3 regions of the Sphingopyxis sp. 550B genome follow, and region 2 is predicted to be linked to each of the others. Evidence: predicted binding sites of a transcription regulator. Region 2 holds the regulator's gene; each other region holds the start of a gene.
What was found. Region 2 encodes LexA, which represses DNA repair genes until DNA is damaged. Its sites were predicted from a motif close to GTTCCNCNCTTGTTCT; they were not measured.
Positions count from the first base shown of each region.

Region 1: a site for LexA is predicted at 6,443-6,458, ahead of AC2S9W_RS10555 (transcriptional regulator). Genes of this name have one in related genera too.
Region 3: a site for LexA is predicted at 5,060-5,075, ahead of recA (recombinase RecA). Genes of this name have one in related genera too.

Region 1 is NZ_CM171610.1:2,255,619-2,265,626, reverse strand. It holds gene AC2S9W_RS10595 (AAA family ATPase) at 1-268, shown strand, start outside; gene AC2S9W_RS10590 (hypothetical protein) at 290-982, opposite strand; gene AC2S9W_RS10585 (hypothetical protein) at 1,051-1,935, opposite strand; gene tnpC (IS66 family transposase) at 1,977-3,500, opposite strand; gene tnpB (IS66 family insertion sequence element accessory protein TnpB) at 3,532-3,888, opposite strand; gene tnpA (IS66-like element accessory protein TnpA) at 3,885-4,337, opposite strand; gene AC2S9W_RS10565 (hypothetical protein) at 4,598-5,536, opposite strand; gene AC2S9W_RS10560 (AlpA family transcriptional regulator) at 5,627-5,863, opposite strand; gene AC2S9W_RS10555 (transcriptional regulator) at 5,909-6,370, opposite strand; gene AC2S9W_RS10550 (hypothetical protein) at 6,721-7,050, shown strand; gene traL (type IV conjugative transfer system protein TraL) at 7,078-7,365, shown strand; gene AC2S9W_RS10540 (type IV conjugative transfer system protein TraE) at 7,376-7,948, shown strand; gene AC2S9W_RS10535 (type-F conjugative transfer system secretin TraK) at 7,948-8,703, shown strand; gene AC2S9W_RS10530 (TraB/VirB10 family protein) at 8,696-10,008, shown strand, end outside.
Region 2 is NZ_CM171610.1:3,462,911-3,472,918, reverse strand. It holds gene AC2S9W_RS16100 (citrate synthase) at 1-728, opposite strand, end outside; gene gltX (glutamate--tRNA ligase) at 768-2,237, opposite strand; gene AC2S9W_RS16090 (ComEC/Rec2 family competence protein) at 2,357-4,465, shown strand; gene lexA (transcriptional repressor LexA) at 4,419-5,093, opposite strand; gene trpC (indole-3-glycerol phosphate synthase TrpC) at 5,193-5,978, opposite strand; gene trpD (anthranilate phosphoribosyltransferase) at 6,010-7,008, opposite strand; gene AC2S9W_RS16070 (anthranilate synthase component II) at 7,005-7,595, opposite strand; gene AC2S9W_RS16065 (alpha/beta fold hydrolase) at 7,658-8,722, opposite strand; gene trpE (anthranilate synthase component I) at 8,780-10,008, opposite strand, start outside.
Region 3 is NZ_CM171610.1:3,752,968-3,762,975, forward strand. It holds gene AC2S9W_RS17350 (thiolase family protein) at 1-764, shown strand, start outside; gene AC2S9W_RS17355 (maleate cis-trans isomerase family protein) at 811-1,554, shown strand; gene AC2S9W_RS17360 (PhoPQ-activated protein PqaA family protein) at 1,611-2,801, shown strand; gene AC2S9W_RS17365 (TetR/AcrR family transcriptional regulator) at 2,971-3,663, shown strand; gene recA (recombinase RecA) at 3,904-4,983, opposite strand; gene AC2S9W_RS17375 (response regulator) at 5,100-5,450, opposite strand; gene AC2S9W_RS17380 (hybrid sensor histidine kinase/response regulator) at 5,443-7,875, opposite strand; gene AC2S9W_RS17385 (M13 family metallopeptidase) at 7,964-10,008, opposite strand, start outside.

The DNA.
Region 1 (10,008 bases), 1.2 Mb from region 2:
AGCTCAGGCAGGCAAGCTTTTCAAAGCCCGGTTCGGCCTCGACTGGCCTTCAGAGTGGCCAGTCCACCATGGCCAAACGCCAGGTGACTTTGCTGTCGTTGCGCACCGTGCGGATCTGTTGGCGGAAAAGGATCCAGCTGTCCTCGTGAGGTGGCTGCGTGACGAGATTGATGCCCGTGGCGACCAGGTGCGGGGTACTATGGGGTTTCACGTCCACTCGCCCCCTGAGCCATGCCAACGCGCAGAAGCCTTGGACGAGGCAGCGTGAACCCACCCCGGAGCGGCGGAGCTAGTCGACCACTGGGTAATTCGGCATCGGCCAATCGTGTTCCGGGTTATCCATCATCAGATCGACGAAGATGGGCAGCAGGCAACCCAGAAGAGATGCGCCATCCCTGACTTGGTCACGGTTGACGTCGCTGTTCCAGGTTGCGCCGCCATGCACCAGCTGGTTCCTCAGAACGTACAGCCGATCGAACAGGATAGAGAGGATCCGGGCGGTATCGTGCTCACGCAAGGCGTGCTTGATGGCTGTCTGGCTTCGCTCAAGCTTTTGCTCCCAATCCGCATAGCCCGGGACCCCGTTCTGGTGTTGCCAGAACGGGTGATAGACATACCGATTATCTAGTAGCAGCCGGATTTCCTGGCTGAACCGTTGCCAGACGGCATCGTAGACCCGGTGGCGGGCGTCGAACTTCACCAAGGTCGAGAAAAATGCCTGGAAGAGGCCGCGCTCCCCCTCCGGCGCTGAGCTGCTGGCCGATGCTTCCACGTCGCCAGCATAGGCCGCGTTGAAGCCGATCCACAGGAGTATGAAGCGGACATCGTGGTCAGCTTCCTCGGCCTCCGCCCGGCGCAGCCAAGAGATGGCACGATGAACCCGAAGTGCCAGCGGCGTCTGGAAGCCGTCCCGAAGCGAACGCTGCTTCTCTTTCAATGCCTCAGGATGGAGTGAATTGCCGACATGATAACGGTAAGCCATTGGTGTAGCTTAGCGAGCAGTTCTGACTTGCGGTAGATGGGCCCTCGTCGAAATTCACCGCTAGCCGTTTAACACCCAATCAATTCTGTAATCCGGTTGCGAAGGGCGCGTGAACGCTCTTGGACTTTCGCACAGCCAACGTTCTTTGCGCAGTGAGCATGATCAACCCGATCGAGCTGACAATTATGCCGATTCCATTGCTCGCCAGAGGGATGGTTCAAGCCGGAGAGAATTCGGGCTTTGTCGACGACGCCTCGCTGGCCAAGATCATGTAGCACTGCGGCGGGAGTCGGCCCGAACGGCACGATCCAGGCGCTCTTGAAGCAACTGAGCTCGGGAATGAGATATTCCTCGACGAAGCGCACCAGTAGCGGGTTTGCTCGCGATTTAGGGTCTTCGCCGCCGGAGTAGTTACGCCATCCGTGCCCATTCTCTTTCAGGACCGGGTAGCGGTACACTGACGTGTAATGGGCGCGATTTGCCGCCTTTCCAAATAACTCCGATGTGGTTTCCAGACCGAAGAGCTTGTGGAAGCCGAAATGATCCATGAGCTGCGCAGCAATCCCCCGCATTGAGCCCTCGAACGAAGCCGCCTTTTTCGCGTCGCTCAATGCCCTGCTCATCGCCTGATCGTCTAGTCGGGATGCTGAGAGCTTTTGACGAAGCTTCAAAAGCGCAGTCTCCGCCTGGCGCATACCCGGCGTTATGCCGACAATCACGATGTCAGCTTCGGCATTCAACCAGTCAAATGGAGCATAGAATGCTCCTAGCTCCCCATGTTGGCCGCGGCCAAAATGCGGGTCGGAAACGAGTGCTCCGCTTTGGACGCTGCGCGCGACTTCCGCAGTGCTCATTGTGGCCAAGAAGTCGGCGACTTGGCGAGCTTCAGCGACAGCCTTGTGATTCAAAGCCAGTGAGCTGTTGTCATCGTTGGGTAGAAGCTGTCGGTACATATGGAAGCCTCTTGCTGAGGATTGATGCGTAACCGGTGTTTTCAGCCCACGGCGGTCCAGGGCATAAGTTCGCCGACGGCGTTTGCGGGATGACCGCTGGCCAGCTTGGCGAGGGTCTCGGTCAACCAGGTGTGTGGGGTCACGCCCGAGATCTTGCAGTTCTCGATGAGCGTGGCGATCACCGCCCAGTTGTCGCCGCCTTCGTCCGATCCGGCGAACAGCGCATTCTTGCGGTTGAGGGCCAGGGGCCTGATGCTACGCTCGACGGTATTGCTGTCGAGGTCGATGCGGCCGTCGTCGAGGAAGCGCGAGAGGCCTTCCCAGCGATTGAGCGCGTAGCGGATCGCCTCGCCGAGCTTGGCTTTGGCGCTGACCTGGCGGTTCCGCGCATCGAGATATTGGCGCAAATCATCGAGGATGACGCGGCTGCGTTCCGCGCGGACTGACCAGCGCTTCTCTGCAGACGTGCCTCGCACCTCGTCCTCAATGGCGTAGAGCATGGCGATGCGGCGGAGCACCTCGGTGGCGACCGGTGAGCTGTCAGCCAGCTCGTAGAACTTGCGCCTCACGTGTGCCCAACAGAAGGCAAGTTGGACTTGCTGGCGGCGCTTGGCGAGCGCGGCATAGCCGCCATAGCCATCGACCTGCAGTGTTCCGGCGAAATCTCCAAGATGCGCCTCGGCGCGCTCGCCCTTGCGGTCGGCGGCATAGACATAGGCGACCATCGGCGGATCCTCGCCGCCCCAAGGCCGGTCATCGCGAGCATAGGCCCATAGCTGGCCGGTCTTCGTCCGCCCGCGGCCCGGATCGAGGACCGGCGCCGTGGTCTCGTCGGCGAACAGCCGCTGCGATCGTCGCAATCGCTCGAGGATGTGATCACGCAGGGGCCGCAGATACCATGCTGCCCGGCCGACCCAGTCGGCCAGCGTCGATCTATCGAGCTGGATACGTTGCCGGGCGTAGATCTGTGACTGTCGGTATAACGGCAGGTGATCAGCATACTTGGCAACCAGCACCTGCGCGATCAGCGCTTCTGTGGGGATGCCGCCTTCGACGATCCGTGCCGGTGCCGGAGCCTGAACGACTGCGCTCTCGCAGGAACGGCAACCGTAGCGTGGCCGGCGGGTGACAAGAACGCGGAAGGTGGTCGGCACGACATCGAGACGCTCAGCCACGTCCTCGCCGATCTTGTGGAGTGCGCCGCCACAGCAGGGGCAAGCCTTGTCGTCGATATCGACAACCTGCTCGATCCGCTCGAGATGGGCCGGAAGCGATCCCCGGTTGGTCTTGCGCGGCCGCTCGGCAGGAGCCCGGCTTGCCTTGTCCCTGGCATGTTCGGCCTCGGCCAAGGCCGTCTCGACTTCTTCAAGGGCAAGCTCGAACTGGTCGGTATCGAGCTGCTCCGACCGTCGTCCAAAACGGTGGCGCTGCAAGGCGTCGATGATCGCCTTCAGGCGTTCAATCTCAGCCTTGAAAACCTTCAGCGCGTCGATCTCGCGAGCCTGTTCGAGGACCAGCGCACGGAGCGCTTCAACGTCATCGGGAAGGTCCGCTTCCATGAGCATGGAAGCAGTGAATCAGTCATCGAAAGTCCCGTCAACCCGCAATCTGCGGGGCAATCGGACGACGCCCGCCATGCACCCGCCGCCAGTCCAGACCCTCCAAAAGCGCAGCCAGCTGAGCCGCAGTCAGCCGCATCACACCGTCCTGGATGCCCGGCCACCGGAAGCCTCCTGACTCAAGCTTCTTGGCCATCAGGCACAGACCCGTTCCGTCCCACCAGACCAGCTTGACCCGATCGCTGCGCTTCGCCCGGAACACATAGATCACGCCGGAATAGGGATCGCCACCGTACTCGGCGCCGACCAGCGCAGCCAAGGCATCTGGCCCCTTGCGGAAATCCACCGGGCGCGTCGCGACCATCACCCGCGCGCCAGCGCCAGGTCCGATCATCGTGTCGCCTTGAGCGCTTCGATCACCGCGGCAATCACGCCCGCATCGGCGCCACGGCTGATCTTCACTGCCACCCCGTCGATCTCCAACTCGACAGCGCTCACCTGCGAGCGACGGCGCTTCCGGGGTCGCCTGACTGCAGGTGCCGGATCGCTCGGTGATAATGGATCGATCACGGCGGGTACGAACGACGGCGGTGGCGTTGTCGTCGGCACCATCAGACCTTGGTCTTCCAACTGCCTGCGAAGCTCCCGGCGCCAGGTGAACAGTTGCGACGGGCTCAAGCCATGCCGTCGCGCCACCGCACAGACCGTCTCGTGACCCGAAAAACTCTCGGCGACAATCGACACCTTCACATCCGCCGGCCAGTCGCGCCGTCGACCCGCCCCGGTGAAAACCTCGAACCGCCGAACCTCGCTGGTGCCAGCATCATCATATGGCATCGTCATAGCACCAGCGTCCTCCACCCAATCAGGGCGCGAAGACTCGGCGCTGCGCTTCAAGCCCGCAAGGTGGGGCCGCGGCTCCGCTTACATTGATGCGCACGCCCCAATAGGAAATGGGGTGCCGTCTCTCCGGCTGTCACGCGTGTCCCCGCGTTCAGGGAAACCGGGTTCGGGAAAGGTGAACCGACCTGATTTCATCCGGCGCGAAGCGTGTCGCCGGCCTCACGGGCGCTCATATAGCGCCATCCCGATCGTCCCTCCGGCTATTCAGCCGGGGCGGTGTTGGACAATCGAGCTCTGTCGAAGTCTATGATGTAGGTGACCACCGGGTCGATGAAGGCGAGCGGTCCGTGACCGTCCGCCAGCAGCTTTACATCAGTCGTCGCGCAACCCGTTTCATTGGCGATCCGCTCAAGCCTCTGCCCAAGAGCCATGCCCGATATCAACGCTGCGCGAGCACGCGTAGCGGGTTCTGAGATTTGCTCGAGACGAGAAGCCAACAAGCCAGGGCGAAGGTTTCCAAGCGTGAAACCACGACGCGACAGCAGCCAGTCGATCGCATCGAAGCGATTGATCGCAACAAAGCCTCTATGAGAGACTGCGCTTTTGCGCTGCCGATACTGCTCGACCGACCGTAGGGGGCCATTCTTTCCGACCCGATTGCGCAGCGTCCGCTCTTCTATCCCAGCAAGGTTTGCAACGTCGGTGACGGTCAATGGTTCGCTGCTAAAGTCTCCCTGCGACCCGGCATCGAGAGCCTCGATGAGATGATGCCAAGCCTTCCCCAAGTGCAGGAGCTGTTTGAGCGCGCCATTGCGGCTCGAAGTCCAGTCATATGCGGCTAACGCGATATGCGACAGCGACGAAAGAAACTGCTCAATCGGGTCGAGAGCTTCCTGTTCGATTTCATCGGAGGAGAGCCAGCCGTCACCAACACGGATTCCTAGAGCTCGGGCATTAAGTCGGTCGTGGAGATCTCGGACGCTGGTTGTGATGGCGAGGCGATCCAAGTCGATGCGGATCAACTGGCCCTCGCTGGCAAACCAATCCGTCGGAACGCCGCCTACGTCATTCACCCCGGTCAACTCGGCGACCAACCGAGCGCCGACCTCACCGCCCGCGAGAACAGCGAGCTCTTCCGCCTTAAGTACCAGCGTCTCGCGCAAGTTATGCTCAAGCGCTTCGATTGAGGGAATGTCCATGCCGATCTCCTATGGAAGTGATATGTGACGTATCACAACCAAAGAGTCAAGCGAAACGTGATAGGTTACCCATCACGCACAATTCCACTCCTACCGCGTCTCAGCGATCGATGCGATCCAAGCGTCGATTTCCGTCTCAACCCAGACTGCGCATTTCGGGCCCAATGATCGGGACCTGGGAAAACGTCCTTCACTCATCCGCTGGTATATTGCCGAACGCCGCAACCCCACGCGCGCCATGACTTCGGGCAGGCGTAGAAGCCGTGCCGGCGGCACCGCTTCGGACGGTTGATGCGTGCGCATTTCATCTTGTGTTGCATGTGGCATTGCTGATCTCATTCGCAAGGTTCGGTCCCCTCCGAACTCAAGAACTTACCGCGACAGCGACATCGCGATGTCTCGGCCCACAAAATCATCGATGTGCTTGGCGAGCATTCGCGCCACGAGCTGTGAGGTGCCGTTGGCCCACCTAGGCCGCAGGTCCTCGATCCGGCGGCCGAGGGTCCGCTGAAGATGGACGGGCAGGCTGGTGAAGAATTCTTCGAGAAACTCGCCCATCTCGCCATGCATCCACTCGCAAGCGAGATCTTCCTGCCCGGCGAGAGCGAGGATCATGCTGGCTCGCGGGTGAGCTCCACAGGCGGCAAGCACACGAGCTGCTTCGTCGAGCCCGATGGGCCGCTCACCACGCGCAACGCGAAGCAGGGTCTCGCGATGCATCCCACATTCATTGGCGATCCTGTGGCGGGGCTTGCCTGCGGCATCGATCGCATGGGCGAGCACCCGAGCCAGGCTTTCATTGGCCGGTCTGGCGGCGGCAGTTGGATGGTACATGGTTGTCTCCTAGCTTCTGCACTGGTGCGACTCGCAGGCATAACGCGAAGCATCCCATGTAGGAAAATGAAAAGAACATAGGTGGAACATCTCGTTTAAAGGCGAATCAGTTCCTCTGCCCGACTCGTCGGCGGATCACGGCGTATCCGGCGGCGATCTTCGACATAAAAACCCTATATTATAGTCATTATTGCTGTTGAAGACCGACGAGCGCTGAAAAATGTGTCCGCATCCATCCGTCTCCAAAGCGGATCGGATGCCAACCCTTTCCTACGATCGCTTCCTAGATGCATGTGGAACACACAGCGAACGCAAGAACGCTGTGACCACCCCTCCAACCGGAGCTTCACATGCAGTCTCTCACCCTCCCCCGGCGCGCCAGCGTCAAGGGTCTCGGCAAGACCCTCAACATTGCCATCCCGGTCGCAGTCGCGGCGCTTGCGGCGAGCGCCGCCTACGCTGGCGCGGATACGACCTTCACCCCTGCCCTCACCAAATTCACGGATTTCCTGGAAGGTTCGGGCGGCAAGATCATCACGGTCCTCAGCCTCGCCGGTGGCCTGATCGGTCTGGCGTCCGGGCGATTTTCGCTCGGCCAAGTCGCCGTTCCGGTGGGCGTCGGCATCGGCGTCGGCACGGGTGTTCCGATCGTCACCTCGGTCGTGACCGCGGTTATCTGAGCGGTCGGACGGGAAGGCGGCGGCGCCATGGCAGACCCTTACATCATTCCCCGGCGCCTTGATGACCCGGAGCTGATCGGCTTCTGGACCATCGACGAGTTCGCGGGAATGCTGGCCCCCTTCACCTGGGGGATCCTCACCCAGCATATCTTTATCGGCATCATAGTCGCCTTCGGCGCCTGGTTCGCATTGCGAAAGGCAAAAGCAGGACGCGCCAGCTCCTGGGTAGCCCATGCCGCATACTGGTATCTGCCTGCAGGATTTCTGGGCATCAAGGCAACGCCGCCTTCTCACTGCCGACTGCTTGCCGGTTGAGGGGAAGCCCATGTTTTCCGACATATCACACGAACGTCAGCAATCGTTGCTGCGCCAGCGGAACCTGTTCGCGCTCACCAGTGCCGGTCTCGGCCTCGCACTGGTCATCGCAGGGAGCCTTGCCGCCACCCGCGACCGTGAGGTCGTGCTGGTGCCAACTGTTCCCAAGCAACTCACGGTGAGCAGCGCCGGGGTCGAGGCCGACTATCTCGAGCTCGTCACCCGCGATGCGGCACTTGTTCTCCTCAATCGCAGCCCCGAAGGCCTCGATTACTGGATGAACGAGATCCTGAAGCTAGCGGATCCCGCAAGCTATGGGCGGCTGAAAGCTGAGCTCGTGCGGATTGTCGAGGAGCAGCGGGGCTCAGACGTCACCCAGGCTTTCGTGATCCGGTCGATGAGCGTCGATCCGAAGGGGCTGACCTCGGATGTGACCGGAACCCTCAAGACCTTCGTCGGCGCGCAGGTGATTGCGAGTGACGAGCGCCGCTTCCGCTTCAGCTGGACTTACCGCGGCCTGCGCCTGGCGCTGGCAGGGTTCGCCCAGCTCCCCCCACAGGACAAATCGAAGGAGGCCCAGTGATGGCTTACCGAAAAGGGACCCATACACGGGGTCTACTTCTGAGCGCGGCCGCTCTGCTCATAGCAGCATCCCCCGCTCATGCCGCCGACCAGTTCAAGCAAACGGCTGACGGTGCCGGGATCGAGTGCAGCGTTTCAGCGCGCGAGCTGACCCGCTTCGCATTGATCGACGACCAATTCGCCAGCGTCTCGAAGATCTCGACCGGCACGCCCTACAACGACTTTGCAGTGACCAACGAGCCGGTGCGCGGCGACGTTTATGTGTCGGTTCCGGAAACCTACGCCGCCCGGGCAATCAGCTTCTTCGCCACCACGAAAAAGGGCTTCGTCTACAAGGTCGCGTGCCGGGTTGAGCAAATTCCGGCGACCCAGGTCTTCATTACCAACCCCGCCATCGCGAAGAACCGGGCGGCGGACTGGGAGAGCCAAACCCCGATCGAGACAAGCGCCGTAAGGCTCATCCAGGCCATGGCCAACGACCGCACTGTCGATGGCTACGAGGTCCGCCAGTCGACCGCCATGCCCGCAAGGGTCGGCGATCTCGAGGTTCAGCTCATCGCTGATTATCGCGGTGCCAGCCTCACCGGGAAGGTGGTCCGCGTCCACAATCGCGGGTCGAAGCCCGTCACGCTGGCCGAGCGCGATCTCGCGCCCCGCGACACACTCGCCGTCTCGATTGCCGAGCCGAAGCTCGAACCCGGGGCCAGCACAACCGCCTTTGTTGTCGGCGCAAACGGGGAGACCGGCCATGACTGATGCAGTCAATACGCCAAGCCCGGCCCCTCTGCAGGCCGAGAGCGCGGCGCCGTCCGAACTTTCCGGACTCAACGCGCGTACTGCGCACCGTCAGAAGCTGCTGCTGGGCTCGCTGGGAGCGCTCGCGCTGCTCGGCGGGAGCTGGTTCATCCTTGGCGGTGACGACAAGGCCAAGACCGGCGATCCCAATGCGGCGCAGACGATCGACACGGCAGGTCTGGTCAACCGCGATCTGTCCCAGCGCGAGTTCGTCGCGACCTATGGCAACCGGCTCGATGCGGTCACGCGCGAGCAGAAGGCGCTGAAGGATGGAAGCATCCCGCGGACGGAAATCGAGGCACAGCTTGCCGCTCTCAAGGCCGAAAACCAGGCCATGCGGGTCGATGGGCAGGCTGCAATCGATGCCATCTCCGCAGAGAATGCCGAGCTCAAGACACGGCTAGCCGCACAGCCGGCGACGACGGCACCCGCTATACCGCCACCGGCCTATGGGCCGCAGGCGGGCGGTTATGACGCGCGGGGGCGTTCGTCCCAGCCCGGTGCTGTGTCCACTGGGGGCGACCCGCAGGGCGGCATGATCCCGTCGCCTGGCGAGGTGAAGCTGATGAGCTTCAGCTCTGACAAGGCAGGGAGCAGCGGTCTCCGGGTGGGCCGCCCTGATGCGCCGCCGGTCGTCGTCGAGGACTCGCCTGATTACCTGCCGCCCAATTCCTATGCGCCGGCCAGGGTTATCGTTGGCGTCGATGCTTCGGCGGGCGTCGCCAGCCAGACCGATCCGCTGCCCGTGGTGCTGAGGATCACCGGCCCGGCCCGATCGGTGATGCAGAACGGGAAGGTTCTGACCACTCGGATCCAGGGCTGCGTTGTCAACGGCGCGGCTCGCGGGGATCTCAGCAGCGAGAAGGTCTATGTGAAGCTTGCCCGCATGACCTGCGATCAGCCTGGTGGCCGGGTCGCAGTGAGCGAGGTCAAGGGCTTCATCAGCTTCGCTGGCAAGTCCGGGGTCCGGGGTCGCGTCGTGAGCCGCGAAGGCAGCCTCGTCAGCCAGGCATTGCTCGCCGGGATCGTCGGCGGTTTCGGGCGCGGCTTCTCCGCAAACGCCAACAGCGTGTTCTCCGGCGTCACGACCAACCCCGATGGCAGTCGCTCCAAGCTCTCGGCTGGTGACATCCTCGGTGGCGGGCTTGGCCAAGGCGCCGCCGATGCCGCCGACACGGTCAGCAAATACCTGATCGAGCGCGCCGAACAGTACCAACCCGTCGTCGAGATGCCGACCGGCATCGATGTCGAGATCGTGTTCCTCGA
Region 2 (10,008 bases):
GAGCCGGCGAGGCGCACGGTCGAGGTCGAGGCATTCTGTTCGTGGTCGGCGTGGAGGATGAAGATGCGGTCGAGCGCGCGCACCACCGCCGGATCGACCTCATAATCCTCGGCCGGGACGCCGAAGGTCATGCGCAGGAAATTGTGGGTGTAGCCGAGGTCGTTGCGCGGATAGACGAAGGGCTGGCCGACCGCATATTTATAGGCCATCGCCGCGATCGTCGGCATCTTCGCGATCAGCCGGTGGCTGGCGACCATGCGCTGGTGCGGATCGTGGATCTCGGTCGAATCGTGATAGAAGGCCGACAGCGCGCCGACGACGCCGCACATGATCGCCATCGGGTGGGCGTCGCGCCGGAAACCGCGATAGAAGGTCGCGAGCTGTTCGTGCAGCATCGTGTGGCGGGTGATGGTGTTGTCGAACTTTTCCAGTTCGCCGGCGGTCGGCAGCTCGCCGTTGAGCAGCAGGTAGGCGACCTCCATGAAGCTCGAATGCTCGGCGAGCTCGCCGATCGCATAGCCGCGGTGGAGCAGCACGCCCTCGTCGCCGTCGATATAGGTGATCTTCGATTCGCAGCTCGCGGTCGAAGTGAAGCCCGGATCGTAGGTGAAGGCGCCGGTCTGGGCATAGAATTTGCGGATGTCGACGACATCGGGACCCACCGTGCCCTTCAGCACCGGATCTTCGACGGTCTTGTCGCCCAGGGTGATTTTTGCGATGTCGGTCATTGTTCTTCCCCTGATCTGTAAGGGCGGGAGCCGTTGCGGCTACGCCCCTGCCGGAAAATTGTGCGCTGCGTCAAGTCGTGCCAGGCTCGCATCGCGTCCCAGCAGCAGCAGGACGTCGAAAATTCCCGGCGATACCGACCGTCCGGTCAGCGCGGCACGCAGCGGCTGGGCCAGCTTGCCGAGCCCGACTCCGGCCGACTCGCTCGTCTCGCGGACCGCCGCCTCGATATCTTCGGCGTTCCAGCCGGTCAGGGCGCGCAGCCTTTCGGTGGCATCGGCGAGCAGGCCTTCGGGCGCATCTCTTAGCAGCCCCGCGGCCTTCTCGTCCACTTGCAGCGGCAGCGTCTCGAACAGGAAGAGCGCGCCTTCGGCGATCTCGTCCAGCGTTTTGGCGCGCGGCTTGAGCGCATCCATCGCCCGCACCAGCACCGCGTGCTCGGCATCGTCCAGCGGTCGCCCGATGCGCCGCTCGACGCGCGGCGCGACAAGGCCGGCGAGCCGCGCGTCGTCGGCCTCGCGGATATAATGGCCGTTCAGATTCTCGAGCTTCTTGAAATCGAAGCGCGACGGCGAGCGGCCGACATGCGCGAGATCGAACCACTCGATCGCCTGTTCGCGGCTGATGATCTCCGCATCGCCGTGTCCCCAGCCGAGACGGAGCAGATAATTGTTCACCGCTTCGGGCAGGTAGCCGAGTTCGTCGCGATAGGCATCGACGCCCAGCGCGCCGTGCCGTTTCGACAGCTTGGCGCCGTCGGCGCCGTGGATCAGCGGCACATGCGCATAGACCGGCTCGCGCCAATTCTCGTGAGATTCGGCCATCGCGTGGATCAGCGCCCGCTGGCGGAAGGCGTTGTTGAGATGGTCGTCGCCGCGGATGACGTGGGTGACGCCCATGTCGTTATCGTCGACGACGACGCTCAGCATATAGGTCGGCGTGCCGTCGCTGCGCAGCAGGATGAAATCGTCGAGTTCGGCATTCTGGACGGTGACCTCGCCCTGGACGCGGTCGCGGATCGTCGCCGCGCCGTCCTGCGGCGCGCGCAGGCGGATGACGTGCGGCGCGGCGGGATCGCCGTCGTCGCGGTCGCGCCATGGGCTGCGGACGCGGAAGGGGACGCGCTTCTCCTGCGCCTCGGCGCGCATCGCGGCCAGCTCGTCCTGCGTCAGATAGCAGCGATAGGCCGCGCCCTTCGCGAGCAGTTCCTGCGCGACCTCTGCATGGCGGCCGGCGCGCGCGAACTGGAAGACGGCGTCGCCGTCCCAGTCGAGGTCGAGCCAGCGCATCCCGTCGAGGATCGCGTCGATCGCGGCCTCGGTCGACCGCGCGCGGTCGGTGTCTTCGATGCGGAGCAGGAACTTGCCGCCATGGTGCCGCGCGAACAGCCAGTTGAACAGCGCGGTGCGCGCGCCGCCGATATGGAGGAAGCCGGTCGGGGAGGGCGCGAAGCGCGTCACCACGTCGGTGCCGGTCGCTTCGGCGGGATCGGTCTTGTTTTCGGTTGCCACTCTGGCCTCTTTCACTCACCTTGCGGCCCCGGGCGGGGACCGGGGACGATGTCGGGGCAGCCCCTAGCATGGCGACAAGGAGGCTTCAAACGCCCATTGGGGAAAGCGCGGCCGCCGCGTTGCGGCGCGCCTTCGCGTGGCTGGAGGACCGGCTCGACCGCGAGCGCGAGCGGTTGGGACTGTGGCTGCCGGTCGCGCTGTCGGCGGGGATCGGCTTGTGGTTCGCGGCGCCGGCGCGCGCGCAGTGGATCGGAACGCTGTTCCTTCTCGGCGGGGGCGTCTGCGGCGGCTTGCTGATCGGCTGGCAGCGGCGGACCGGGCGCAGCCTTGCGATCGCCTGCGCCACGATGGCTGCGGGGCTGCTGCTGATCTGGGCGCGCGCCGCGTGGGTCGCGGCGCCGGTGCTCGCCTATCCGGCTACGACCGAATTTTCGGCGGTGGTCGAAAGCGTCGAACCGCTGCCGGCGCGCGGCACGGTGCGGATGATCGTGCGGCCGCACGGGCGCGCCGACCTGCCGCCGCGGGTCCGGCTGACGCTGAGCGGCGAGCGCGCGGCGGGGATCGCGCCCGGCGAGTCGATCGGCCTGCGCGCGCGGCTGATGCCGCCGCCGGCGGCCAACCTGCCCGGCGGCTACGACTTCGCCCAGCGCGCCTGGTTCGACGGCATCGGTGCGGTCGGGACGGTGCTGGGAGAGGTCGCGCGCGCGCCCGGAGCGGGCGAGCGACGCCAGCCGCTGCGCGCGCGGCTCAGCGCACATATCCACACCGCGGTGCCGGGATCGCCCGGCGGTGTCGCCGCGGCGCTCGTCACCGGCGACCGTGGCGCGATCGCCGAGACGGATGACGAGGCGATGCGCCGCAGCGGGCTTGCGCACCTGCTGTCGATCAGCGGCCTGCACGTGACCGCGGTGATCGGTTTCGTGATGCTGCTCGCGATGCGGCTGCTCGGGCTGAGCCGGCGCCTCGCGCTGGCGGGGCATGTGTTGCCGCTGGCCGCCGCCGCGGCGGCGCTGGCCGGGGCGGGCTATACCTGGCTTGCCGGAGCGGAAGTGCCGACGCTGCGTTCGTTGATCGCGGCGCTGCTCGTGCTCGCCGCCTTCCTGATGGGGCGCGAGGCGATCACGCTGCGCCTCGTCGCGGCGGGTGCGCTGCTCGTGCTGCTGTGGCGCCCCGAAGCACTCGCCGGACCCAGCTTCCAGCTCAGCTTCGCCGCGGTGACGGCGATCATCGCATTGCACGAAAGCCGCTGGATGCGCACGTTCCTGGCGCGGCGCGACGAAGGCACGGCGCTTCGTCTGCTGCGCGCCGCGGCGGGATTGCTACTGACGGGGCTGGTCGTCGAGGTCGCGCTGGCGCCGATCGCGCTGTTCCATTTCCACAAGGCGGGGCTTTACGGCGCGCTCGCCAATATCGTCGCGATCCCGCTGACGACCTTCGTCATCATGCCGATGGAGGCGCTGGCGCTGCTGTTCGACGGCGTCGGGCTCGGCGCGCCCTTCTGGTGGGTCGCCGAACAGGCGCTGCGGTTGCTGATCGCGCTCGCCCACCGGGTCGCTTCGGCGCCGGGAGCCGTCGCGACGCTGCCCAGCTTTCCGCCGGGCGGTTTCGCGCTTGCGCTGTTCGGCGGCCTGTGGCTGCTGCTGTGGCAGACGCGCTGGCGGCTCGCCGGGGTGGCGCCGCTGCTGGCGGGGGCCGCCATCCTGCTCGCGCAGCCGCGTCCCGACCTGCTGATCTCCGGCGACGGACGCCACATCGCCGCGGCCGTTCCCGGCGGCGGCTATGCGCTGCTACGCGCGCGGGCGGGGGACTATATCCGCGATTCGATGGCCGAAGCGGCAGGGATCGACGTCCCCTTCACCGCGCTCGCCGATCTCGACCATGTCGAATGCAACGCCGATTTCTGCCGCTGGCGGCAGGGGCAGGGCGCGACACGGCGCATCATCCTCGCCGCGCGTGGCCGCGACCGCATCGATGGCCGCGCCATGGCCGCCGCCTGCGCCGCGGCCGACGTGGTGATCAGCGACCGCTGGCTGCCACGCGAATGCATCGGGCGCTGGCTGACGATCGACCGCGACAGTCTGGAAGCGAGCGGCGGTCTTGCGCTCTATCTGGGCGAGCGACCGCATGTCGCCACCGCGCTGCGCGCCGGCGACGCGCATCCGTGGCGGCGACCGCAACAGGTCAGTGGTAACGACGAAGCAATCCCGACAGGCGGCCCTGCACGATGACGCGCTCGGCCTCGTAGCGCTGCGGTTCATAGGCGCTGTTCGCGGGATCGAGCCGGATCATCGGCCCTTCGCGGCGGAAATATTTGAGCGTCGCATCCTGTCCGTCGACGAGCGCGACGACGATATCGCCTTCGCGCGCGGTGTTCGCCTTCTGGATCAGCGCATAGTCGCCGTCGAGAATCCCCGCTTCGACCATCGAATCGCCCGACACTTCGAGCGCATAATGCTCGCCCGCGCCAAGCAGCGCGGCGGGAACCGAAAGCTGGTTGTGATCCTCGAACGCCTCAATCGGCACGCCGGCGGCGATGCGGCCGTGCAGCGGGACCTCGATGATGTCGTTGGCGGCGATCGGCTTCAACGCCGGCGCCGGCTTGCGCAGCGGCACGACGGTGTCGCGCGCCGGCGCCTTCGCCGCCTCGGGCAGCTTGAGCACTTCCAGCGCGCGGGCGCGATTGGGCAGGCGGCGCAGGAAGCCCCGCTCCTCGAGTGCGCTGATCAGCCGGTGGATGCCCGATTTCGACTTGAGCCCGAGCGCATCCTTCATCTCCTCGAACGAAGGCGAAATTCCGCTCGCGTCGAGGCGCTGCTGGATGAAGTGGAGCAGTTCGTGCTGCTTCGCGGTCAACATCTCTCGGTCTCCATGCTGTCAATGGACATATAGAGAACGATAGTGGAACAGAGCGGAACTTGTCAAGCGATGACGGAGCGGCTTGAGCCGTGGACGCCGTCAGCCCTCCAGCAACGTCCGCGTCGCTACGGTCACGTCCGCCTGCCGCATCAGGCTTTCGCCGACCAGAAAGGCATGGACGCCGCTCCGGGCGAGGCGCTGGCAGTCGGCATGGGCGGCGATGCCGCTTTCGCCGACGAGCAACGTGCCCGGTGGAACGCGCTTCGCAAGCCGTTCGGTGACGGCAAGGTCGGTCTCGAAGGTACGAAGATCGCGGTTGTTGACGCCGATCAGGCGCGATCGGAGGTGGGTGAGTGCGCGGTCGAGCTCGGCCTCGTCGTGCACTTCGACCAGCACGTCCATGCCGCGTTCGAGGGCGGCCGCCTCGATCTCGCGCATCGGCCCGTCGTCGAGGGCGGCGACGATGATCAGGATCGCGTCGGCGCCGATCGAGCGCGCTTCGGCGACCTGCCACGGGTCGATCATGAAATCCTTGCGCAGCACCGGCAGGTTGCAGGCGGTGCGCGCGGCGATCAGAAATTCCTCATGCCCCTGGAACCACGGCGCGTCGGTGAGCACCGACAGGCACGCCGCGCCGCCGGCTTCATAAGCGCGCGCATGGTCCGCCGGATTGAAATCCTTGCGGATCAGGCCCTTGGAAGGCGAAGCTTTTTTGATTTCGGCGATCAGGCCGAAGCCGCCCGCCGCGATCTTCGCCTCGAGAGCCGCCGCGAAGCCACGCACCGCGCCCGCGTCGATCGCATCAAGCTGCGTCACCGATCGGCTCTTGCGGCGCTCGGCGACCTCTTCGGCCTTGGTGGCGAGGATTTCGGTCAATTTGTTCATATGGAATGCTTTTCCGGGCGCTGGGCGTCATTCATCGGTAGGCGATCCAGCAATCGAGCAGCGCGTTGGCAAGCCCCTTGTCGATCGCCTCGGCGGCTTCCTCGACCCCGTCGACGAGGCTGTCGACCGCGCCCGCGACGACAAGCGCCTCGGCGGCGTTGTAGAGCACCGCGTCGCGATAGGCGCCGTGCTCGCCCCGCAGCAGGTCGCGCAAGGCCCTGGCATTATAGCTGGCGTCGCCGCCGCGGATCGCAGCGATCGGATGCGAGGGCAGACCGGCGTCGGCCGCGGTGCTGCGCTGCATCTGCACGCCGTCGGGCGTCACCACCGCCACCTCGTTACCGCCCGCGAGCGACAGCTCGTCGAGCCCTTCGTCGCCCGAAATGACGCGCGAATGGTCGGTGCCGAGCCGGTGCAGCGCTTCGGCATAGACCGGAACATAGGCGGGGCGCGCGATGCCGATGAGCTGGCGCGTCACGCGCGCCGGATTGGCGAGCGGCCCCATCAGGTTGAAGATGGTGCGGCGCGCCAGCGCCTGACGGATCGGCTGGATGCGCTTCATCGCCGGATGATGGTTGGCGGCAAAGAGGAAACAGATGCCGAGGTCGGCGAGCTGCGCCTCCGCCATCCGCCCGGCGCGCTCCATGTCGAGCCCGAGCGCCTCGAGCGTGTCGGCCGCGCCGGATTTCGAGGAAGCGGCGCGATTCCCGTGCTTTGCGACGGGAACCTCGCACGCCGCGACGACGATCGACACCGCGGTCGAGACGTTGAGCGTGTGGTGGCCGTCACCGCCGGTGCCGCAGACGTCGATCGCGCCCGCGGGCGCCTGGATCGGGATCAGCCGCTCGCGCATCGCCTGCGCCGCGGCGGCGATCTCGATCATCGTCTCGCCGCGATCCGAAAGCGCGGAGAGGAAGCCGGCCACCTCCTCGTCGCGGCCGCCGCCGTCGAGCATCGTTGCGAAGGCATGCGCCGCCTCGTCGGGTTCGAGGAAGCGGGCGGGGTCGGGAAAGGGGCCGAAGCGGCTCATGCCGCCTGCCGCTCGGCGACCGGCAGCCCCGCCAGCCGCATGAAATTGGCGAGCATCGCGTGGCCGTGCTCGGTGGCGATGCTCTCGGGGTGGAACTGCACGCCGTGGATCGGCAGTTCGACATGGCGAAAGCCCATCACCGCGCCATCGTCGCTCGTCGCATTGATCGCGAGCGCGGCGGGAATGTCGACCACTTCGAGGCTGTGATAGCGCGTCGCGGTGAGCGGCGAGGGCAGGCCGGCGAACAGCCCGGTGCCGTCGTGGCACACCGGCGAGGTCTTGCCGTGCATCAGGTGACCGCGCTGCACCGTGCCGCCGAAATGCTGGCCGATCGCCTGATGACCGAGGCATACGCCGAGCAGCGGCCGTGCCGCATCGGCGCAGGCGGCGACGAGATCGAGGCTGATCCCGGCTTCGTTCGGGGTACAGGGGCCGGGGGAAATGAGGATCGCCTCGGCGCCGCTCGCCAGCGCCTCGGCTGCGGTGAGCGCATCGTTGCGTTCGACGCGCACCTCTGCCCCCAGTTCGATCAGATAATGAACGAGGTTGAAGGTGAAGCTGTCGTAATTGTCGATGACCAGGATCATGGCGGCGGGCCGTATCGCTTTTGAGAGGCGAGGGGAAGGGATAGAAGCTTTCCGGCGGCCGATCACTCCGCCATCAGCTTCACGAGGTCGTCTTTCCAGAATTTCGCCCAGCTGTGCGTGCTGTGACCCTTCGTTTCGGGGCTGGCCGGGATCAGGACGAATGTCGCGCCGGGCATGCGTGCCGCCGCCTTTCCGGTGATCCCGTAGCCGGGCTGGTTGATGAAATCGTCGGCGGAGTTGATCCACAGCATAGGCACCGTGATCTTTTCGAGGTTCGACCACGGATTGTAATTGCGCGACGAATCAAGCTGGTAGATCGTGTCATTTGCATCGCCGCGAGCGAATGTGCGCGCGAACGCCTCATCCTTGTAAGCCTCCGCCGCGGCGCGCGTCGGATATTGAGCCTGCAAGGCATAGGGATTGGAGCCCGCGATCAGCATGAGCGAGGCCACGGTGCGCAGGCCCGCGAGCGGCGGATCGGTGTAGTTGCCGTCCTTCCACAGCGGATCGGCCTTGATCGCGTCGATCGACAGCGCGCGCCACATCCGGTTCACGCCGGCAATTTCGACAGGCAGGCACGCGAAGGGCGCCAGCCTTTCGGCGAAACCCGGATGCATCTCGCCCCAGACGAAGGCGTGCATGCAGCCCATCGAGGTGCCGAGGATCAGCTTCAGCTTCGTCACGCCGAGCTTTTCGGTGAGCATGCGGTGCTGCGCGGCGACCATGTCGTCATAGTCGTAGCGGGGAAATTTCATCCGCAGGCCGTCGCTGGGCTTCGACGAGCCGCCATGGCCGATATTGTCGGGCAGGATGATATAATATCTGCTCGTATCGAGCGGCTGGCCGGGGCCGAAAAGCTCGTCGGCGAACTGGGGCTGAAAGAACTGCTTCCCGGTCCCGCCGGTGCCGTGGAGGATCATCACGGCGTTGGTGACATGGCCCTGTTCGTCGCGCTGCGGCTTGCCGAGCGTCGTATAGTGAAGCCTTAGCTCGGGCAGCTTTTCGCCCGTGCCGAAGGTGAAATCCTTGAGGATCGCATCGCCTTCGACGGCACCTTCGACCGTCTGGGCGTGGGTCGGGGCGATGCCGCCGAGCAGCAGGGCGAGCGGAGCGAGATATTTCAGCATGGCGGCGACGCTAGCGCGTTTGCGCGCCGGATTTAAGCCCTCTTCGAGAAGCGGCGATCATTGCCCGTAACCCGGCGTTCCCGCGATCCGCACCGCCTCGCGCGCCGCGGCGAACAGCGCGCCCGCCTTGGCCTCGCACTCGCGCTGTTCGTAGGCGGGGTCGCTGTCGGCGACGATGCCCGCGCCGGCCTGCGCATGCATGACGCCGTCCTTGACGATCGCGGTGCGCAGCACGATGCAGCTGTCCATATTGCCGTCGGGCGCGAAATAGCCGACGCCGCCCGCATAGGGCCCGCGCGCCTGGGTTTCGAGTTCGGCGATGATCTGGCAGGCGCGGACCTTCGGCGCGCCGCTGACCGTGCCCGCCGGAAAGCCTGCGAACAGCGCGTCGATCGCGTCCTTGCCGGGCGCCAGGCGGCCGATGACGTTCGACACGATGTGCATGACGTGGCTGTAATATTCGACCGTATAGCTGTCGGTGACGGTCACGCTGCCCCCGGTCGCGGCGCGGCCGACGTCGTTGCGGCCGAGGTCGAGCAGCATCAGATGCTCGGCGCGCTCCTTGGGATCGGCGAGCAGCGATTCGCGATTCTCGGCATCCTCGGCGCTGGTGCGGCCGCGCGGGCGGGTGCCGGCGATCGGCCGGATCGTGATCTCGCCATCGCGCACACGGACGAGAATCTCGGGCGACGAACCGATCAGCGCGAAACCCGGCAGGTCGAGGAAATAGAGGAAGGGGGAGGGGTTCACCCGCCGCAGCGCGCGATAGAGGTCGAAGGGCGGCAGGTCGAACGGCGCCGAAAAGCTTTGCGACAGCACGACCTGAAAGATGTCGCCGGCGCCGATATACGTCTTTGCGGCGCGCACCATGCGCGCATAATCGTCGGGCGCGGTTGCGGGGGTGGCGACGATCGCGGCCGGGTCGATGCGGGTTTCGGCGCGCGCGCCGTGCGCGCTGGCACTGGCGAGGCGCGCGGCGATCGTCTCGATCCGCTCCTGCGCGTCGTCGATCATCCGGTCGATCGCGCCGTCCGCATCGGGCCAGATCGGCGCGATCAGAAACAGTTCGTCGGCGAGCCGGTCGAAGACGAGAATCGTCGTCGGGCGCACGAAGATCATGTCGGGCAGGCCGAGCCCCGGTCCGGCCGCGCGCGGAATCCGCTCGACGAGGCCGATCGTCTCATAGGCGAAGAAGCCGACGAGCGTCGCCAGCGCCTTGGGCAGTCCCTCCGGCACCGCGAAGCGGCATTCGGCGACGAGGTCGCGCAGTGCCTGGAGCGCCCCGC
Region 3 (10,008 bases), 290 kb from region 2:
CCGATCTAGTCAACGCCTATGCCTCGCCTTTCACGCATTTCGCGCTGCTCGCCGACGATTATATGCGCCGGTACGGGGTCACCGCCGAACAGGTTGCCCGGGTCGCGGAAAAGAATTTCCGAAACGCATCGAAGAACCCCCACGCGCACCGGCAAAAGGGCTATTCGCTCGCGGAGATATTGTCCGGCCCCAATATCTCCGGCCCCCTGACCCGGCTGCAATGCTGCCCGATCGGGGAAGGCGCCGCCGCCGTGATCGTCGCGTCCGACGACGCCATCGCGCGGCTCGGCCTCTCTCGCGCGCGCAGCGTCCGGGTCCTCTCGTCGACGTCGCGCTCGGAGCGGGTTTACGACCCCGGCGCCGATCCCGACACCGAGCTGACCCGTGAAACGCTGGCCATGAGCTGCGCGGAAGCGGGCGTTTCACCCGGCGACCTCGACGTCGTCGAATTTCACGACGGCTTCTCGATCGAGGAGCTGCTCTACGTCGAGGCGCTGGGCGTCTGCCCGCCCGGGCAGGCCGCCGGACAACTGGCGCGCGGCGATTTCGACATCGGCGGGCGCGTTGCGATCAATCCCTCGGGCGGCCTTCTGGCGATGGGGCATCCTATCGGTCCGACCGGCGTCGGCCAGATTTGCGAGATCGCGCGCCAACTCCGCGGCGAAGCCGGCCCGCGCCAGCATCCGGGGGCCCGCCTCGGGCTCGCCCATATGGTCGGCATCGGCTCGGTGTGCGTCGTCCACATCCTTTCGGCCGCCGATTGACCCCGGCTCGCACCGGTCCGTCAGCATCAGTCAACAGGAATCACCCATGCGCATTGGTCAGATCGTTCCCAGTTCCAACACCACGATGGAAACAGAAATTCCCGCCATCCTGCGCGGGCGCGAGCGCCTGCATCCCGGCGATCGCTTCACCTTTCATTCGAGCCGGATGCGGATGAAGCAGGTCACCAGGGAAGAACTCGCGGCGATGGATCGCGACAGCCTGCGCTGCGCGGCGGAACTGGCCGACGCCGCCGTCGACGTGGTCGGCTATGCCTGCCTCGTCGCGATCATGAGCATGGGCCGCGGCTATCACTGCGCCAGCCAGGACGCGCTGCAGGCGCGAATGCGCGAGGAAGGCCACGCCGCGCCGGTCATCACCTCGGCCGGCGCCCTCGTCGACGAACTCAGTCTGGCGGGCATCCGGTCGGTCGCGATCGTGACCCCCTATATGCCGGCGCTGACCGCGCTGGTCGTCGATTATATCGAGGATCAGGGCATCCGCGTGGTCGACGCGATCGCGCTGGCGATCCAGGACAATCTCGAGGTCGGGCGCCGCGATCCGATGGCGCTGGTCGACGATGTGGACCGGCTCCGGATCGATGGCGCCGACATGGTGGTCCTGTCCGCCTGCGTGCAGATGCCGTCGCTCGCCGCGGTCCCCGTCGTCGAGGACAAGCTCGGCCTGCCGGTGACGTCGGCCTCCATCTGCACCGCCAGATCCATGCTGCGGTCGCTCGGCCTCGAACCCGTCGCGCCGGACGCCGGATTCATGCTGGCCACCCCCGACTGACGCCGCCTCCATCGCCACCGCAAGGTCACCGAACCCGCAACCGAAAGGCCACGATCATGGCAAAAGACTACCAAAAACCCACCACCACCCCTATTCTCATCGCATTCACCGAGGCGCAGCAGTCGCGCGAAACCTACGGCGGCGGGGTGGCGAACGTAGTCCTGCAGGGCATGCATCTGCGGCGCCCCGACGCCACCCGCGACACCGTACTCCTCTTCATGCACCCCACAGCGACGCTCGACACACTGCCGCTGCCGCGCGAGCTGGCGCGGCGCGGCGTTCCGGTGCTTGCGTGCGGCAGCCGCTATCCGCACAACGACAGCGCACTGATCATGGAGAAGGTGCTCGTCGACCTTGGTCACTATGTCCGATATGCCCGCGAACGACTGGGCTACAGGACGGTCATTCTCGCTGGCTGGAGCGGCGGGGCCTCGCTTTCGGTCTTCTATCAGTCGCAAGCCCAGAATCCGACGATCACGGCGACGCCGTGCGGCCATGCGATCGACCTGTCGGGGCTTCAGCCGGCCGATGCGATCATGCAGCTTGCCGCCCATTCGGCGCGTGCGCGGATCATGACCGAGTCGATGGATGCTGCGCTGCGCAGCGAAGGCGACCCGACCGATCGCAACGCCGCCTTCGACCTCTATGACTGCATCAACGGGCCGAAGCCGCCCTATGCCCCCGATTTCGTCGCGGCCTATCGCGCGGCGCAGATCGGCCGCAACCAGCGGATTACGGCGCGGGTGCGCGAGACGCTAGACGCGCTGAAGCGGCGCGGTTCGGCCGATCAGGAACGATGCTTCGTGACCCACGGCACCATGGCGGACCCCCGGTGGCTCGACCCCACGCTCGACGCCAACGGGAGAGCTCCCGGAATCTGCTACCTCGGCGAACCGGAGGCCGTGAACAACGGCCCCATCGGGCTGGCGCGGTTCGCGACCCTGCGAAGCTGGCTTTCGCAATGGAGCATCGACGAATCGCGCGCGAACACGGAGCTTCAGGGGCCGCATGTCACGGTTCCCGCGCTGGTGATCGCCAATGCCGCCGACGACTGCTGCCCGCCTTCGCACACCGACACCATCTATCGCAGCCTCGGCGGTCCGAAGGAGCTGCACACCATCCCCGGTGCCAATCATTATTACATCGGCCAGCGGGAGCAGTTGGATGCCGCCATCACACTGATCATCGACTGGCTTCGGAAGGGCGGCCTGCTCGAAGGCCTGCCTGACGCCTCTGGAGGGGGGTGAGGGGGGGTAGCGCGCCGCTGCCCCCCCTCTTCCCTCCGCCGCGGGCGCGCCCGACGTTGCGTCGCGCACAACTGTATCTTAAACGACGGGCATTCGCGAAACGGGGCGCGAGGGGCGCTGATACCGCCAGCGCGGCCCGTGCGACTGATAGAGGTGGGACAATAGTCCATTGACCAGTATATCTGCAGACGGCGCAAAAGCCGAGACGAGCCCGCAGCGCGCACCCCAGCGGCGCAAGCGGCGGGAGCAGCAGCGCGCGATCGAGACCAAACAGGCCATCCTCGCAGCGGCGCTGCGCGAGTTCGCCGACAAGGGATTCGACGGCGCCAGCACGCGGGAGATCGCCGACAAGGCCGACGTCAACCACCGTTTGATCGGGCATCATTTCGGCAACAAGGAATTGCTGTGGGAAGCCACAGCCAAATATGTTTTCGGCGAATATGTCGCGCAGCAGCGAAAGCGATATCAGGGCCTGGACGGGGTCGATCAGCCCATCCTGCTGCGTCTGATGCTGCGCGAGTTCATCCTGTTCAGCGCCAAGGTTCCCCAACTCCACCGCTTCATGGTCCAGGCCAACGAAGGCGGGCAGAAGCGGCTGGAATGGCTGATCAAGAATCATCTCGCGCCCGGCATCGCCATGGACCTGATGATTTTGCGAAAGGCGCAGGAGGAAGGCATGCTTCGCAGCGGCGACCCGATGCACCTGCGCTATCTATTCATCGGAGCGGCCACGTCGGTGTTCACGCTGTCCGAAGAATATCAATTCATGTCAAAGCAGAATCCCTTCGATGAGGATTTCATCGAAAATCACATCGAAATGGTTCTGTCGCTTTTCCTGACGCCGAAAGACAACGCGCCCTAATCATCCTTAGGGGGATTTCCAGATCAGGTAGCCGACAGGTTCACAAAAACCTTGCGGAACCCCCCGTCGGGGGCCGGTAGACTACCAGCGCGAACAATGCGAAGGCGCCGAGAGGCGCATCAACGGCGGGCGGGCCGACCTACTTCAAGAGAAGAACTTGCAGGCCCAGAGGGCGTGGACCCGCCGCCGCCGGCCGGCCGGCCCGGAAAACGGGACCGGCCGAACGGGAGACGGATACGATCAGAGATCGTCGTCTTCCCCGTCGTCGGGACCGGTCATCATCTCTTCCGCCACGGCATCGGTGCGACCGCGGATCGCGCTTTCGAGCCGCTGCATCAGCTCGGGATTCTCGCTCAGGAAATTCTTCGCATTCTCGCGGCCCTGCCCGATTCGGATCGAATCATAGCTGAACCAGGCGCCCGATTTCTCGACCAGCCCGGCCTTGACGCCGAGGTCGAGGATCTCGCCGATCTTCGAAATGCCCTGACCGTACATGATGTCAAACTCGACCTGCTTGAACGGCGGCGCGACCTTGTTCTTGACCACCTTGACACGCGTCGTGTTGCCGACGATCTCGTCGCGGTCCTTGATCTGCCCGGTGCGGCGAATGTCGAGGCGGACCGAGGCATAGAATTTGAGTGCGTTGCCGCCGGTCGTCGTCTCGGGATTCCCGTACATCACGCCGATCTTCATGCGCAGCTGGTTAATGAAGATCACCATGCAGCGCGAACGGCTGATCGACCCGGTGAGCTTGCGCAGGCTCTGCGACATCAGCCGTGCCTGCAGGCCGACATGACTGTCGCCCATCTCGCCCTCAATCTCTGCGCGCGGAACGAGCGCCGCGACCGAATCGACGACGAGCACATCGATCGCGTTCGAACGCACCAGCGTGTCGACGATCTCGAGCGCTTGCTCACCGGTGTCGGGCTGCGACACGATCAGTTCGTCGATGTCGACGCCAAGCTTCTTCGCATAAACGGGATCGAGCGCATGTTCGGCGTCGACGAAGGCCGCGGTGCCGCCCATCTTCTGCGCCTCAGCGATGCAATGCAGCGCAAGCGTAGTCTTGCCCGAGCTTTCGGGGCCATAGATTTCGATGACGCGCCCGCGCGGCAGGCCGCCGACCCCCAGCGCGATGTCGAGCCCGAGCGAACCGGTCGAGATCGCCTCGACCTGCATCGCCTCCTTCGAGCCGAGCTTCATCACCGAGCCCTTGCCGAAGGCGCGGTCGATCTGCGCCAATGCGGCGTCGAGCGCCTTCTGTCTGTCTGGTCCGTTCACTGATTTCCCCGATTCGACGAGTGACAATTGTCCGGCCATTTGCCGTCCCTTTCCTGCTCTAGAGCGAGCGCAGAGGCATCGCAACGCTCTACCTTTGTGCCACATTTGTTCTATAGGAACAAGAGGGGAACAAAATAATTTGGTGAGCGGAAAGGCTACCCGGTGAAGAACGCGCTCAGGGCCGCCTCGATCTCCGCGAGGCGGAAGGGTTTGGTCACCATCGTCCGGTGCGCGTGCGCGGGCGGGATGATGTCGCCACCGCCGGTGGTGAAGGCAAAGGGAATCGCCCGCGCCGCCAGCGCATCGGCCACCGGCCATCCCTTGGTTTCGCCTAGGTTGATGTCGATCAGTGCCGCTGCAACCGGTTGCGCGTCGAGCACCGCAAACGCCTCCTCGATCGACGTCGCCTGCGCGGGCTCGGGAAAGCCGAGCGCTTCGAGCATGTCGACGAGCATCATGCCGATCAGCACGTCGTCCTCGACCAGCAGGACCAGCCGATCATCCATCATCGGACACCCGGTGCGCGGCATCGTCGAGCGCCGCCGAAACAGCTTCGGCAAGTTGCGCTACGGAAAAGGGCTTGGGCAGGAAGGCGACATGATCGATATCGATCGACTGGCGAAGTTGCTCCTCGGCATAGCCCGACATGAAGAGCACAGGCAGCGCCGGCCGCTTCGCACGCATCGCGCGGACCATCGTCGGACCGTCCATCGTCGGCATCACGACGTCGCTGATCACCAGATCAACCTTGTCCATGCCCGCGAACCGCTCGAGCCCCTCCTCGCCCTGCGACGCTGTGACGACGCTGTAGCCCGCGCGGGTCAACGCGCGTTCGGCGACGGCGCGGACCATGTCCTCGTCCTCGACCAGCAGGAGGGTGCCTGTGCCCCATTGGGACTTCTTTGCGCGGATCGGAGCGGCGGGAACGGCGGGGGCGCCGCTGCCGGGAACGGCGGGCGCGCCGCTGCCGGAGACGGCGGGGGCGGGGGCGGCGGTGCGGTGGACGGGCAGGTAGATGGTGAAGCTCGTCCCCTCGCCGGGCCGGCTGTCGGCGAAGATGAAGCCCGCCGACTGCTTGATGATGCCATAGACCGTCGACAGGCCCAGCCCCGTCCCCTTGCCGACGTCCTTGGTGGTGAAGAAGGGTTCGAAGATCTTTGGCAGCACGTCGGCGGGAATGCCCGCGCCGGTATCGCTGACCTTGAGCGCACTGTAATCGGCGGGCGGCATGAACTCGTTGCCCATCTGCCGCACCTCGGCCGCCGACACCGGATAGGTCTCGATCGTCAGCGTGCCGCCGCCGGGCATCATCGCATCGCGCGCGTTGACGGCGAGGTTGATGATCACCTGTTCGAGCTGGACCGGGTCGGCGCGCACCGCGCCGAGCCCGCGGCCGTGATGGACCGCAAGCTGGACCGTGTCGCCCATCAGCCGCCTGAGCAGGTGCGACACCTCCGAAATCACGTCGGGAAGCTGCAATATCTGGGGCCGCAGCGTCTGCTGGCGCGAGAAGGCGAGCAATTGCCGCGTCAGGCTGGCGGCACGATTCGCGTTGCTGCGGATATGCTGGATATCGTCATAGTCGCTGTCGCCCGGCGTGTGGCGCATCAGCATCAGGTCGCAGCTTCCGAGCACCGCGGTCAGGATATTGTTGAAATCATGCGCGACGCCGCCCGCGAGCTGGCCGACCGCCTGCATCTTCGACTGCTGCGCGACCTGGCGCTTGAGCCGCGTCTCCTCGCTCGAATCCTTGAGGCTGAGCAGCACCGCCGCCTCGCCCAGCCCGCGCACGCCGACGACGCGCATCGACACCGGCTCGTCGCCCTGCCCGACGAGGCGGATCGACAGATCGCCGCCGACCTGCTGGCCGCTGCTGTGGCGGCGGATCATGTCGGCGAGCGGCCCCTTGTCCTCGCCGACGACGAGGTCGCCGGGGTAGCGCGGCATCCGGCCATCGGCCACCCCCGCCGCGCGCCCGAAGGCGCGGTTCATGTAGAGGAACCGCCCGTCGCGATCGACGAGCGCGAGCCCGAAGGGGAGCAGCGACAGCAAGGTCTCGATATAGGTCTGCGCGGTGCCGCGGTCGGCGGGCCCGACCTCCTCGTCGATCAGCGCGAGCAGCAGCGGGCCGGCGGGATCGGCCGGCGCCAGCGGAATCTGGAGCATCCGCACCGGCGGAGCCCGGTCGCCCTCGCGCGCGAAGGTCAGCCCGCCCGAATCGTCGAGCCGCAGCATCGCCGCCACGTCGCGCCCGGCATAATGACTTGCATCGCTCTCGCCGAGCGCCCGGAGCAGAAAGGCTTGGTTGGCGACGCGCAGCCGGCCCTCGGCATTGACCAGCGCCGTCATCACCCCCGCCTGCCCGAGCGTCCGGCCCGCCGGTCCTTCGAGGTGGCGGAGGATCTCCGACGCAAGGTCGAGGCGGTCGATCGCCGCGAAGCGCCAGACCAGATAATCGTCGGCCTGCCCGGTGCGATTGACCTGCGCGCGCAGCGGCAGCGCGCCGACCTTCAGATCGTCGACGCGCCCTTCGCCGTCGCGCCACGCCGCGCGGCCGGCGTTCTTCAGCGCCTCGGCGCCGCGCCCGTCGAGCGGCAGGCCGGGCGGGGTCACGAAACCGCCCATCCAGGTCGCGAACAGATCGTTGGCGCAGACGAGGCGCCCTGCCCGGTCGGTCACCGCGATCGCGACATCGTCGTGATCGACCGCCTGGCGCAGCATCGTCCAGTCGGGCGCCGCCGCCTCGCTGGCTCCCACGGCGGGAAAGACCCGGCGCAGCAACAGAACGCCGCCCGCCGCGACGGCAAGACCCGCGAGAAAACCCGCCGCCAGCACGGCATCGCGCGTCGCCCAGAAGAGAAGCCCGACCGACAGCAGCACCAGCCCACCGAGCAGCGCCACGTCGAATCGCGACAATCCCGAAGGCACCAGCGCCGCCGCCGGCCCCGTCCCCCTGCCGAGTTCGGCGTCAGCGGAAGGCAGGGTCGTCGCGGTCAAGGGCAGTCTTTCCTGTTTCGCATCACCAGATGCGGACACGGTCCTTCGGCGCCAGATACAGCTTCTGGCCCGGCTTTACCTGATAGGCCTTATACCAAGGGTCAAGGTTGCGCGAGACCCATGCCCGCTGAATCGAGGGCGAATGCGGGTCGGTGGTGATACGCTGCGACAGATTCTGCTCGCGGTAGTTGCGCCGCCACACCTGCGCCCAGCCAAGGAAGAAGCGCTGGTCGCCGGTCAGCCCGTCGATCACCGGCGCCGCCTTGCCGCCCAGCGACGCCTTGTACGCGTCATAGGCTATGGTCAGCCCCGCGAGGTCGCCGATATTCTCGCCGAGTGTGAAGGTGCCGTCGAGATGTTCGCCGGGCAGCACTTCATAGGCGTCATATTGCGCGACGAGCGCCTTGCCCGCCGCATCGAATGCCGCGACGTCGGCCGGGGTCCACCAGTCGGACAGCTTGCCGGTCTCGTCATATTTCGCGCCCTGGTCGTCGAAATGATGGCTGATCTCGTGGCCGATGACGGCACCGATGCCGCCATAGTTGATCGCCGCATCGGCCCTGGGATCGAAGAAGGGCGGTTGCAGGATCGCCGCGGGAAAGACGATCTCGTTCATCCCGAAATTGGCGTAGGCATTGACCGTCATCGGGGTCATTCCCCATTCCCAGCGGCGGATCGGCCCGCCGAGGCGGCTGATATTGTCGTCATGCGCGAACTGGTTTGCGCGCAGCGCGTTGCCGAACAGATCGTCGGCACGGATTTCGAGCGTGCTGTAGTCCTTCCAGCGGTCGGGATAGCCGATCTTGGTGGTGAAGTTGGCAAGCTTGCGCTTCGCCTTCACCTTGGTTTCGGGCTGCATCCACGTCAGGTGGCCGATGCGCTCGTCGAGCGCGGCGAGGACGTTCTTCACCAGCCCGTCCATCGCCGCCTTGGTTTCGGGCGGGAAATATTTGGCGACATAATCCTTGCCGACCGCCTCGCCCATATGGTCGCTGACGAAATCGACCGCGCGCTTCCAGCGCTCCTGCATCTCCGGCGTTCCCGACAGCGCGGTGCCGTGGAAGGCGAAAGCCTCCTGCGCCACCGCGTCGGGCAGCACGTCGGCGAAATCGTCGAGGCTGCGGACGAGCAGCGCGTCGCGGATCACGCCGATCGGCGCCTCGGCAATCAGCTTCGCCTCGCCGGTGAAGGCGCTCGGCTGCGACACGAGCAGGCTGTCCTCCTTGACCCCGATGCCCCGGATGAAGGTCGTCCAGTCGAAGCCCGGCGCTGCCTGCACGAGTTGGGCGATCGTCATCTTGTTATAGACCTTGGTCGCGTCGCCGCTGTCGTTCTTGTCCCAGTGAACCTCGGCAATCCGCTTCTCGAAATCGTAGAGCGCCCGGGCGCGCGCCGCGGCGTCCTTTTCGCCCGCGAGGGTCAGTATATTTTCGAGGTGGCGGAGGTAGGCGGCCTGCAACGCCGTGTTGCGGTCCCCGCCCTTCAGGTAGAAATCGCGGTCGGGCATGCCGATGCCGCCCTGAACCATGGTGTAGATATAGACGTCGGGATTCTTGTCGTCCTGCCCCACATAACCGCCGAAGAAATGCGAGATGCCGTTGCGGTCGGCCTCGGCCAGCAGCGCCGCCAGCCCGGCCTTGTCGACGGCGCGTACCTTGTTCAGCCAGGGCTCGATCGGCGCCAGCCCCTTCGCTTCGACCCCCGCGCCGTCGAGATAGGAGGCATAGGCGCGACCGATCATGCTGTCCGGATTGCCCTTCGCCGCATCCAGTATCTCGCGCGTGCGCTGCTGCGACAGGTCGGCGAGCGCGGTGAACATGCCATAGTTGGATTTGTCGGCGGGGATCGCCGTCGTCTTTGCCCAGGTGCCGTTCGCATAGGCATAGAAATCGTCGCCGGGCTTCACGCCCCGGTCCATGCCCGCCATGTCGAAACCGAAATCGCCGATCTCGGGCCCGGCGGCGGCATCGGCGGCGGGCGCCGGAGCCTTGGCGGCGTCCTTCGCCGTGACGGAGGAGGCGAAGCCGAGCAGAAGCGCGCCGACGGCGGCGGTCGCGAACAGGCGCG